Regions from separate parts of the Stenotrophomonas sp. SBJS02 genome, predicted to be linked through region 2. Evidence: predicted binding sites of a transcription regulator. Region 2 holds the regulator's gene; the other holds the start of a gene.
The links. The regulator FliA, encoded in region 2, starts transcription of late flagellar genes. The targets are predictions, from matches to a motif close to TAAAGTTTNNCNNNCNNNGGCCGATAA.

Region 1 (3,407 bases), 2.0 Mb from region 2:
GCGCGCGGATGCGCGCAGCACGGGTGCGGGCGTGCGCGAGGTGCGGGTGCTGGAGGGCAATATCGGTTACCTGCGCCTGAGCACCTTCTATCCGCTCGATCTGGCCCGGCCGAAGCTGGCCGCAGCTTTCACCCTGCTGGCCGACACCGATGGCCTGGTGCTGGACCTGCGCCAGAACGGGGGGGGGCGATGACGGCAGTGCGGACCTGCTGGTGCGTACCCTGCTGGAGTTAGATGTCACCGCAGTGCAGGTGCTGGAGCAACGTGGACGGCGTACTCCCGTGCCACTGCCGCCAGCGAGCCTTCCGCCGTACCTGAAGCCGTTGGTGATCCTGATCGACCGCCGTACCGGATCGGCCGCGGAATTTGTCGCGTACTCGCTGCAGGCGCAGGGGCGGGCACGTGTCGTTGGTAGTCGAAGTGGGGGCGCGGCACATATGTTCGATGATCCTGTGCTGCTGCCGGATGGCTATCAGATCAGCATTCCCGACCGGCAGCCGATCAACCTGCGTACCGGTAGCAACTGGGAACGTACCGGTGTCACGCCTGATGCAGCAGGCGGTGACGATCCGCTGTTCGTCGCGCGGCAGTTGCTGGCCCGATCGGCATTGCAGAAATGAACGCACAATTGCAACCGCGCCCTATCGCAGACGACATGCTGCATGCCTAGAATCGAAGCATCCCGGTAGTTCCCGGGCGCTTCGAGTGAATGGACTCAATGAAGATTCTGTTGACCGGCAGTTCCGGGCGGATCGGGCGTGCGATCTTCGGCGCGTTGGCGGCGGCCCATGAAGTGGTGGGGTTGGATCGCAGTCCGTTCGCCACTACGCGCATCATCGCCGATGTCACCGACCGTCATGCGGTCACGCGGGCGGTGCAGGGCGTCGACGCGGTCATCCATGCTGCGGCGCTGCACGCCCCGCACGTCGGGCTGGTGCCGGATGCGGTGTTCCAGCAGATCAATGTGGACGCCACCGCGCACCTGCTGCAGGCGGCGCGCGAGGCCGGTGCACGGCGCTTCGTGCTGACCAGCACCACCGCGCTCTATGGTCACGCGGTGGTGGCCGGCGGCTGCCGCTGGATCGACGAGGACACCGAACCCCTGCCGCGCACCATCTACCATCGCAGCAAGCTGCAGGCAGAGGCGTTGGCTGAAGCTGCCGCCGCGCCGGGCTTCAGCGTGCGCGTGCTGCGCATGGCCCGCTGCTTCCCCGAGCCACCGGAGCGGATGGCGATGTTCCGCCTGCACCGTGGCATCGACGCGCGCGACGTGGCCAGCGCGCACGCCGCGCTGCTGCACGATGAGGGCGCGGCCTTCGCGCGCTACATTGCCTGCGCTCCGACGCCGTTCCAGCGCGATGACTGCCTGGAACTGGCGACCCAGCCGCGCAACGTGCTGGCCCGTCGCGCGCCACAGCTGCTGGCCGAGTTCGAGCGCCGCCGCTGGCCGTTGCCGCTCAGCATCGATCGCGTCTACGACAGCGCCCGTATGCGCAGGACGTTGGGCTGGCAGCCGCGCTTTGGGCCGGACGATGTCCTGCAGCAGTACGCCGCTGGCAGCATCGAAGTTCTGCCGCGGGCGCAATGGATCAAGGACCGCGTGGCCGAATAGGGCGGCAACGGGGCGGCTTCCTGACCCGACCCTGAGCAGGTTCAGGAATGTGCAGGCCCGCCGCCTCAACCTCGTTGGCAGGCGGCCGCTAACCCGGTGCGCTTCCAGTGCCGGGCACGACCCGGCGGCCGGTGGCCTGCGCGATGGATCGCGCGCCTGCGCGGTGCCTTCGCGGCGCCGGTCGTCCTGAACTGCCTTGCGGACCTTTCCATGCCTCCTTCCCGCTCCGCCGCTGCCCGCCGCCCGGGCAGCATTGCCCACAAGCTGATGCTGGGCACCGCTGTGATCGCACTGCTGTGCTTCGGCCTGACCGCATTCCTGATCTACCGACAGGCCAGCGCCAGTCTGATCAGCGCCTCGCGCCAGACCATGACCAGCGAGGCCAACGCCGAAGCGCGCCAGGTTTCGGCCGACCTGGGCACCGCCTTCGCCAGCAACGATGCCATGGTCGAAACCGTGCTCGCCCAGCGCGCGCGCGGTGACGTGCCCGATCGCGCCAGCCTGGCGGCAGTGCTTGGCGAACAGCTGCGTACCCACCCGGAGTGGCTGGGCAAGAGCACCATGTGGGAGGCCGATGCCTTCGACGGCAAGGATGCAGAGTTCGTCAACACCGAAGCGCACGATGCTACCGGTCGTTACATGAGCTACTGGGCCTGGCACGACGGCAAGCCGCAGCAGTCGACGATGACCGACTACACCGAGACCGCCAGCGGTTCGGGTGACTGGTACATGGTGCCCAGCCGCGACAAGCTGCCGAAGGTCAGCGAACCCTATGCCTATGACATCGCCGGGCAGCAGGTGCTGATGAGTACGCTGAGCACGCCGATCATCGAGAACGGCAGGTTCCTTGGCGTGTTCACCGTGGACTTTTCGCTGGCAGCGCTGCAGAAGCACCTGGCCACGTTGAAGCCGATGGGGGCCGGCCGCGTCGAACTACTGTCGCCGAAGGGCGTGGTGCTGGCTTCGGCCAATGCCGCCGAGATCGGCAAGCCGCGCAACGATGCATTGACCCGCAGCATGCTGGCCGACATCGCCGCCGATCGTCCGTTCGAGGCCTTCAGCCCCGATGCGGCCGGCAATGTGCGCGTGTATGTGCCGCTGCGCGTGGGCGACGCCCCTCAGCGCTTCGCGCTGGGCGTGGTGATGCCGCATGCGGTGATCGTGGCCGAGGCGCGTCAGCTTCTGTGGCTGACCCTGCTGGTTGGCGTGGTGGCCGCGCTGACGCTGAGTGCCGGTGTCTATGTGCTGCTGCGCCGGTTGGCGATCCGCCCGTTGGCCGAAGCCGTGCGTGTGGCCGGCGATGTCGCCGCGGGCAAGCTGGACAGCACCCTGCCGGCACGCAGCGACGATGAAGTGGGGCGTTTGCTGGAAGCGATGCAGGGCATGCGCGGCCAGCTGCAGGCGGTGATGGCTGCGCAGGCGGAGATGGCGCGCCGCCACGATGCCGGAGAGCTCAGCTACCGCATGGATGCCTCGGCGTTCCCCGGCGAATACGGTCGCATGGTGGCCGACAGCAACCAGTTGGTGGCGTCCAGCAATGCAGTCACCCAGCGCTTGGTTGAAGTGATGCAGCGCTACGCCGTGGGCGACCTCAGCGTGGACATGGAAGCGCTGCCGGGCGAGAAGGCGGTCTTCACCGCTGCAATGGCCACCACCAAGAGCAACCTGGCCGCGATCAATGAGCAGATCCAGCAGTTGGCCGCAGCCGCCGCAGCCGGTGATTTCGCGGTGCGCGGCGACACGCTGCGCTTCGACCACGACTTCCGCCGCATGGTGGAAACCCTCAACACCATGA
Region 2 (3,407 bases):
CACGCGACGGATGATCTGCCCGGTCAGGTCCTGGTAGCTCTGGGTCAGGGCGATCTCGGTCAGGTTGTGGCGGATGCGCTCGAGCTGCGCGTCCTGGCCAGGCTGCAGGCCTTCGGCGCGCAGCTGTTCGGTCAGGCTGCGGCATTCCTCGGCCAGGTCCAAGGTGCGGTGCGTGGCCTGTTCGGTCATCGCCACCACGTGGTCCAGGCGCGCGCAGGCATCGTCCAGTTCGCCGGCTTCGCTGGGCACGGTCGGCAGTTCACCCAGCGCCTGTCCCAGTTCGCGGGCCAGCCGCGAGAGGCCGCTCATCATCGGCTGCGTGCGCAGCGCGACCAGTCCGTCGATGCGCTGCCGCCAGGCGGCCTCGTCACCGGACTCCAGTGCGTCCAGGGCTTCCTGCAGGCGCAGGGCGAGGGCGTTCTTGTCGACCGTGGTATCCATCAGGCGCTGGCCGCCAGGCGTTCGAAGATCTTGCCGAGCTTCTCTTCCAGTGTCTGTGCGGTGAACGGCTTGATGATGTAGCCGTTCACGCCGCTCTGGGCGGCTTCGATGATCTGCTCGCGCTTGGCTTCTGCGGTGACCATCAGCACCGGCAGGGTCTTCAGCTTGGCATCGGCACGGATCGCCTTGAGCAGCTCGATGCCGGTCATCACCGGCATGTTCCAGTCAGTCACCACGAAATCGAACGGCTGGCTCTGCAGCAGCGACAGCGCAGCATGCCCGTCCTCGGCTTCGGCGGTGTTGGTGAAGCCAAGATCGCCCAGCAGGTTCTTGACGATTCGACGCATGGTCGAGAAGTCGTCGACGATCAGGATGCGCATGTTCTTGTTCAAAGCAGAATTCCTTTGTTGTTCATTCCGGACGGCCGGGGGCAGCCGCCTCGGGGATGTTCATTCTTCGAGGCCGGCGTCGGCAGCCTCGAACAGCTTCAGCCGGCCACGCAGGCGCAGTACCGCCTGGCCGTGGATCTGGCAGACCCGCGACTCGCTCACGCCGAGCACCGCGCCGATCTCCTTCAGGTTCAGTTCCTGCTCGTAGTACAGCGAGAGCACCAGCTGTTCGCGCTCAGGCAGGTGGCCGATGGCCTTGCCCAGTTCGCGGCCGAACTCGCCGCGCTCCAGCACCTGCTGCGGGGTCGGGCCACCCTGGGCGACGGTGTCCAGCTCGCCCTGGTCTTCGATGCGCGATTCAAGGCTCAGTACCTGACCACGGGCGGCGTCTTCCATCAGCCGCAGGTACTCGGGCAGCGGCATCTCCATCGCGGCGGCCACTTCGGTGGCGCTGGCGGCACGGCCACTGCTCTGTTCCAGGCGGCGGATTGTGGCGGCGGCATCACGTGCGCGGCGGTGCACCGAGCGCGGCACCCAGTCGCCGCGGCGGATCTCATCGATCATCGAACCGCGGATGCGGATCGAGGCATAGGTCTCGAAGGAGGCACCCTGGTCGGCGTCATAGCTGCGCGAGGCCTCGATCAATCCCATCATGCCGGCCTGGATCAGGTCGTCGACCTCGACGCTCGCCGGCAGGCGTGCGGCCAGGTGGTGGGCGATGCGCCGCACCAGATCCGAGTGCTGGGCGATGACCTCGTTGGCTGCCGAGCGCTGGACTTCCCTGTACTGGGCTGCGCCTTTCATGCGGCCACCCCTCGCTGCTTGAGGATGCGTTCGAGGAAGAACTCAACGCCGCCGCGCGGTTCGGTCGGTGCCTGCCAGCGTGCGGTACGGCGCGCGATCTCGGTGATCGCCAGTGCTGCCGGACTGGACGGGTAGGCCTTCACCACCGGCTGCTGGCGCTGCACCGACAGGCGCAGCCAGTCATCCTGCGGCACGCAGCCCAGATAATTCAGGGAGACATCGGCGAGGAACTTCTCGCAGACGCGGGTCAGCTTCTCGTACAGCACGCGGCCCTCGTTCGGGTCCCGCACCATGTTGGCCACCACCTGGATGCGGTCCACGCCACGCTCGCGCGAGAGTACCTTGATCAGCGCATAGGCGTCGGTGATCGACGCCGGTTCGTCACAGACCACCACCACGGTGTCCTGCGCGGCCTGGCAGAAGGTCAGCACGCCATCGGTGATGCCGGCGGCCGTGTCCACCACCATGATGTCCAGTTCGCGTTCCAGCTCGGAGAACACGTTGACCAGGCCGACGTGCTCGGCCGGGGCCAGTTCGGCCATGTGGCGGCGACCAGACGCGGCCGGCACCACCAGCACGCCGTTCGGGCCTTCGACGATGACGTCATCCAGCGTGCAGCGGCCGGCGACCAGGTCGGCCAGGGTAAAGGTGGGGTTCAGCCCCAGGATCACGTCGATGTTGGCCAGGCCGAGGTCGGCGTCCAGCAGCAGCGTGCGCTTGCCCATGCCGGCCAGCGCCACGGCCAGGTTGGCCGAAACGTTGGTCTTGCCCACGCCGCCCTTGCCGCCGGTGACGGCAATGGTGCGCACAGGGCCGAGCGGCTCGCTGCGGGTGGCCGACAGCGGGAAGGTCTTGGTCAGCTTGGCGTACTCACGCGACGGCATGGTTCAACTCCGGGTTGCAGGGCATATCGGCCGCGCGGCGCAAATCTTCAAGGCGAAGTACGAGATTGGCCGCACTGGCCCGGTGCAGGTCCTCCGGAACGTCCTGGCCGTCGGTCACCCAGGTGATGGGCAGGGCATGGTCCACGGCCACCGACAGGGCATTGCCGAAGCGGCCGGTCTCGTCCAGCTTGCTCAGCACCAGGCCCTGCAGGTTGGCCGCGCCGAAGCGGCGGACCACCTCGTCCATGTCGCCGAAACTGGTGTTGGCCGGCAGCACCAGCAGGGTGCGCACCTGGCGGGCGGCGCGCAGCCACTGCAGCTGGGCGGCCAGCGCGCGGTCGCGCGGGCCCAGGCCAGCGGTGTCGATCAGCACCAGCTTGTAGTCCTTCAGGCGTTCCAGCAGCTGGTCCAGATCGGTACCGCTGTTGGCCTCGTGCACCGCGATGCCGAGCTGGCGGCCGTAGCCGTACAGCTGCTCGCGGGCGCCGATGCGGGTGGTGTCGGTGGTGACCAGGGCGACGTCACGCGGCGCGTGCTTCTCGGCGAAGCGCGAGGCCAGCTTGGCGATGGTGGTGGTCTTGCCGGCGCCGGTCGGGCCCACAAGGGCGATCACGCCGCCTTCTTCCAGCGGGTCGACCGGGGCGATCGGCAGCTTGCGCGAAATCAGCCCCAGCATCAGGCCGCGGCCACGGTGGGCCTCGGTCTCCAGCGGGATCTGCATGGCCACGTCGCGGGCCAGGCCGGCGTCGAAGCCGTACTCGTCCATCAGGTCCAGCGCAGTGGCGCGCACCGGGCAGCCGCGCAGGCGCTCGTCGGTGAAGCGGTTCATTTCGCGCTCGATCACATGGCGCATGCCGGCCACTTCCTGACGCAGCTGGCGGATCTCGGC

Region 1: FQS62_RS22320 (methyl-accepting chemotaxis protein) is a predicted target of FliA. The motif match lies at 1,678-1,704, and genes of this name have one in related genera.

Annotation. Positions count from the first base shown of each region.
Region 1 covers NZ_CP109812.1:4,232,021-4,235,427, reverse strand. Annotated here, with positions in the region: partial or broken gene FQS62_RS22325 (S41 family peptidase) at 1-620, shown strand, start outside; gene FQS62_RS19520 (NAD-dependent epimerase/dehydratase family protein) at 719-1,612, shown strand; gene FQS62_RS22320 (methyl-accepting chemotaxis protein) at 1,823-3,407, shown strand, end outside.
Region 2 covers NZ_CP109812.1:2,229,996-2,233,402, forward strand. Annotated here, with positions in the region: gene FQS62_RS10450 (protein phosphatase CheZ) at 1-441, opposite strand, end outside; gene cheY (chemotaxis response regulator CheY) at 441-833, opposite strand; gene FQS62_RS10460 (RNA polymerase sigma factor FliA) at 891-1,634, opposite strand; gene FQS62_RS10465 (MinD/ParA family ATP-binding protein) at 1,631-2,518, opposite strand; partial or broken gene flhF (flagellar biosynthesis protein FlhF) at 2,505-3,407, opposite strand, start outside.